DNA from 2 places in the Acetobacter sp. KSO5 genome. Region 2 is predicted to be linked to the other one. Evidence: predicted binding sites of a transcription regulator. Region 2 holds the regulator's gene; the other holds the start of a gene.
What was found. Region 2 encodes LexA, which represses DNA repair genes until DNA is damaged. Its sites were predicted from a motif close to TGTTCTANNTANGTTC; they were not measured.
Positions count from the first base shown of each region.

Region 1: the regulator LexA is predicted to act here: its motif matches at 1,369-1,384, upstream of ACHQGU_RS00845 (LexA family protein).

Region 1 covers NZ_CP172014.1:188,726-191,125, forward strand. Annotated here, with positions in the region: gene ACHQGU_RS00835 (hypothetical protein) at 1-268, shown strand, start outside; gene ACHQGU_RS00840 (hypothetical protein) at 265-903, shown strand; gene ACHQGU_RS00845 (LexA family protein) at 1,405-1,785, shown strand; gene ACHQGU_RS00850 (Y-family DNA polymerase) at 1,782-2,400, shown strand, end outside.
Region 2 covers NZ_CP172014.1:1,434,237-1,436,636, reverse strand. Annotated here, with positions in the region: gene ACHQGU_RS06485 (carbohydrate porin) at 1-916, opposite strand, end outside; gene lexA (transcriptional repressor LexA) at 1,174-1,839, shown strand; gene bioD (dethiobiotin synthase) at 1,946-2,400, opposite strand, start outside.

The DNA of each region.
Region 1 (2,400 bases), 1.2 Mb from region 2:
AGGTCGCGGTAGAACCAAAGACAAACCGATGCCTATGTGGACGCAGCATGTTGCCCAGACCAATTCAAAGGTCAGCATCCCGTCCATTCGGAAGAACGGCTCTTCTGCCGTGGGCTTGGTTCTGAAGAAACAGCAGGACCGGGCAGAAGAGATCAACAATCCCACCCCAGAAGCCAATAGGCCTCAAACTATCCCCCAGAAAGCCGACGAAAACGCCACCCGGCTTCAATACATCATTCGCCGCGCTAAGGAATATTGGAATAAATGATGAACAAACTACAGACCAATCTGGCAGCGGCTAAGAACCGCTATCAGGATACTCTCAAGGCTTTGGACGAAGTCGGTGCCAAGCAAGTCAAGGCTACTAAAATCGTCTCCGCGCTTCAGGCTGAGAAGGACTCTCTTGCGGACGTCCAGGAGCAGGTCAACAACATTCGGCTTGATGCGATGGAAACAGGAAAGACCACGGTTTATCTCCCGGTTGAGTTGTCAAAGAAATATGAGCGGTTGCGGGAGATTGACGAAGTCCTTCCTACAGCCCTCCGCCGGAAAGAATCCCTTGTAAAGGAAAGAGCGGTCACTGAGGTGGCTGTAGAGGATGCGGGGGAGGCTATTCGCCGGGAAGCCGGTAGTATCCTTGCAGCGGAGCAGGCAGACGTCTGGGAGCGAGCCAAAGAGCTATGGAGCGAGTATGTTGAGACGATCCGAGAGGTTCTGGTTCTTGGTTCTACCGGGCATGGGCGTTATCCGTGGTCGGAGATAGTTGAAAATCTCAACTCTCTGACGCCTTCTGCTTACCGGGAACTAAACGGGGAAGGGGTAGCTAAAACCAATGTTGGGCGAGAGAAGGTCCGGCAGAGGTATGCTGACCTCATCGCTCCGGTGGGTGCGGCCCTCTCCTGAAAGAAAAAACCCCTCCGCCGTGATGGCTGCGGAGGGGTTTCATCGAAGATTCACAGAAAGAAACCCGACCGGGAAGAGCCGGTCGTTAGCCCCTTTATAGCCCGACAAGCGCCCTGCGACTAATTCATATTTTTACGGCGAGTAGATAGTTGGCCTTGCGTCTGTGCTGTTTAGCGAGCGGAGTCGTAAAGGTGGGCGTTAAGAGGGGCGGGTGATACGGTTACCCAATTAAGTTATTGTTTTATAAGGGTATTTTTCCAAAGATTGGTGTCCGCGACGGACTTGTTTTTTAATATGTAAGTAATTGTTATATATGAATATTGTATTATAATTTTGATATTGTTACCCCGTAAATTACCCCAATTTCCTTTTGCGCTTTCTACTCCATATTAAAGCATGAGAAATCATTTTTAATATTTTCGAATCCTGATTCGCTGGATTCAAGCTTGACCACCACTCTGGTACTGTTCTCTTTATGTTCTTGTAGTGGAGGGCATGAGCATGAGCGCATACGCAGGAGACCGGACAACAGGATTCGCCTCCCCCGCAGCAGATGCGATTGAGGGGCCGATTGATCTGTCTGACGTGCTGGACCTGCGCAGGCCCAGCCGTTATCCCGTGCGTGTGCGTGGTGCCACCTTTGCAGCGCGAGGCATACTGGACGGTGACGTGCTGATAGCAGACACGTCCGGTCAGCAGATATCCGGGCAACTGGTGATCGCCTGCGCAGCAGGACAGGTTCTGCTGGCGGAGCTGCGGGCACAGAAAGGCCGATGGTGGCTGGTTTCTGGTGATGATAGCCGGGAGCCAATCCGCGTTGACCCGGCGCAGGATGTGGATATCTGGGCCACTGTGACGGGCGTGGTGCGCGAAAAGCCATGACGGTCTACGGCCTGATTGATTGCAATTCGTTTTACTGTTCGTGCCAGAGGGCTTTTGAGCCGCGCCTGAAGCGCCTGCCTGTGGTAGTGCTGTCCAACAACGACGGCTGCGCGATCGCCCGCACTGCTGAGGCTAAGGGTCTGGGCATCAAGATGGGAGATGCCTGGCACCTAATCCGCAATGAGCGCAAGCTCTCTGGTGTGCAGTGGTACTCCAGCAATTATCCGCTCTATGCCGATATGAGCCGCCGGGTCTATCAGGTGCTGCTGGAGCATGTGCCCCGCGTCGAGCCCTACTCTATTGATGAGATGTTTCTGGATCTGACCGGGTTGCCGGGGGATTTGTCGGAGCGGTGCGAGGCGATCCGGGGCCGCGTGGAGCAGATCACCAAGATTCCTACCTGCGTCGGCTGGGGGGGCACAAAGGCCATTGCCAAGTTGGCCAACTACATTGCCAAGGATCGGCCCGAAATGGAGGGGCTGTGCGACCTGACCGACGAGCGGACGCGGATGCGATTCTACCGTAATCTGCCTGTCAGTGAGGTCTGGGGTATTGGCCGCCGACTGGTGCCGCGATTGCATGACGCGGGAATCCGCACCATTGCACAGTTTGTAG
Region 2 (2,400 bases):
CCTGATCAGCCACGGCGTAAAACGTCCAGTTGCCTTTATGGCGAACAGTTGGGTCAGCCTGATCCGGAAAGCGGCCGGTATCTCCGTAACCACCCAGCTTATAGGTTCCGTCCTTCCCCCAGAGCTGCGTGTGATATTGCGCTTCCAGAAACATCAGCGCCCCGGTGCCAAAATGGAATCGGGTGCCGCTGGGGTCCTGATTCTGGTTCCACGGGTCAGCGTCATTCAGAAAACCAGCGCCAATCGGGTTATCATCCGCAACGGCGGCCAGAACCGTCCAGCTTTTGGAAAGCTTGTATTTGACCCGCACGGCAGGCGTGCCCAGCGGTGACGCCGGCCCCTGATCATACAGGTTGTTATCCGGCACCATGGGCCAGGAGAATGAGGCATTCATGAACTGCATCGCGCCATCACTCCCCATGAAGTCATGACTGAGATCAAGCTTCCCAATCCGCATATCCAGCCGGTCATGGTCAAAGGTCTGGCCATACCAGACCTCATAGAGACGCAGGTTGATATCCGCCTCAATCCCGGAGACCTGATTGAACACATAAAGCGGCTGGTTGCTGAAGGGATGACCGCGAATATCCACCCCACTGATGCCAATGGTGCCGAGCGGCAGATGCGTCAGGCGCCCAAGATCCACAGAAAGCTGGCCGGTGGTCACGCCAATGTAGTTATTGGACGGCTGGCTCCCCCCGACAGGCACAGCCCACAACTCGTTCTGGTCCGTCAGCTGAAAATCCACCCCATGTTCCGCCAGCGTGCGACGTACACCGCCCCAGTCCCGCGTCAGGCGGTCTGCGAAGCTGAACGCATTCGCATCGGGAGCAGTCGCCTGCGCCGCAGCCTGAGACACACTCAGGCTGAAACAGGCACAAAACGCTGCCGGAACCGTGATAATTTTCCTAAACACCGAACCTTTTCAATATGTTATAGAACCGCATACAAAGGCGGCATCAGGGATTTCGGACCGATGATCACCGGCCCCGCTTAAATAGCCAGACTGAAAGCACAGGCCCCAACGGGCCTTCTGCAGGAACCTTTACAGACACCACAAAAAATACAGAAGTGCTTTTGGCTGGGGTGAATAACCCCTTGACTAAAAAAGAGAACTTATATAGAACAAACCCCTATAAATACAAAAACACTCATCTGCTCCGGGGTGCCGCAATGCTGACGCGCAAACAGCACAAACTGCTGCTTTTTATTGATTCTCACCTCAAGCAGACGGGTTTCTCTCCTTCTTTCGACGAGATGAAAGAGGCCATGGGCCTGCGCTCCAAATCCGGCATTCATCGCCTGATTTCCGGCCTGGAAGAACGCGGATTTCTGCGCCGCCATCACCATCGGGCCCGCGCACTGGAAGTCATCCATCTCCCGGAAATGGCGCCTGCCTCCGAAACGCTGCCCACCAATGTTGTGCGTGGTGATTTCTCCCGCCAGCAGCCCGCCGCGCTGAAAATCCCGCTTTATGGGCGCATTGCCGCTGGTCTGCCGATTGAAGCCATGGCCGAAACGGATACCTTTCTGGACATCCCGAAAGATATGGTGAGCTCAGGCGACTATTACGCGCTGGAAGTCACCGGGGATTCCATGATTGAGGCCGGGATTCTGGACGGCGATCACGTCATCATCCGTCGCACAGAAGATGCCGAGAACGGACAGATTGTTGTCGCACTCATTGATAATAGCGAAGTCACGCTCAAACGCCTGCGCCGCAAGGGCAACACCATTGCGCTGGAACCCGCCAACCCGCGCTATGAAACGCGCATTGTGCCAGCCGAACGCCTGCATATTCAGGGTCGACTGGCCGGACTGATCCGCCGCTACCATTGACGCCAGAGGAAAGACGGAGCGTGATTTTGAAAGGTCACGCGTCCGCCCGGTTGAGGCTTCTCCATTCAGGCGCAGAAACCCCATCTATCAAGGCCGGGTAGAAACGTCAGACTTTCTCTGAAACGCCCTTACGCCCCACTTGCATTGCTTCAGACACATCGTCCCATGCGGGAATCAGACGGCTCAGTGCGGCAACGGTCTCCGCAGTCACGGTCTCCTGCTGGGGCAATTCTGCCAGAATGCGCACCTGCCCTTTTTCCTGAATGGTCTTGCTGTTCTCCAGGTTGAGCGGGCCGCTCAGCACCACCCCGGCAATGGCCAGACCACGGGCACGCAACGCTTCCAGACTAAGCAGCGTATGGTTCAGTGTTCCCAGCCCGCTTCGGGCGACAAGCACCACCGGCAAACCCCAGCGTTCAGCCAGATCAACCATCATCAGCGTATCGGTCGCAGGCACCATCAGGCCTCCTGCCCCTTCCACCACGAGCGGACGCTGTGGATCCTCTAAAGGCAAAGCCAGACGTGCGGGGTCAATCTCCGCACCTTCGGCCCTGGCAGCCG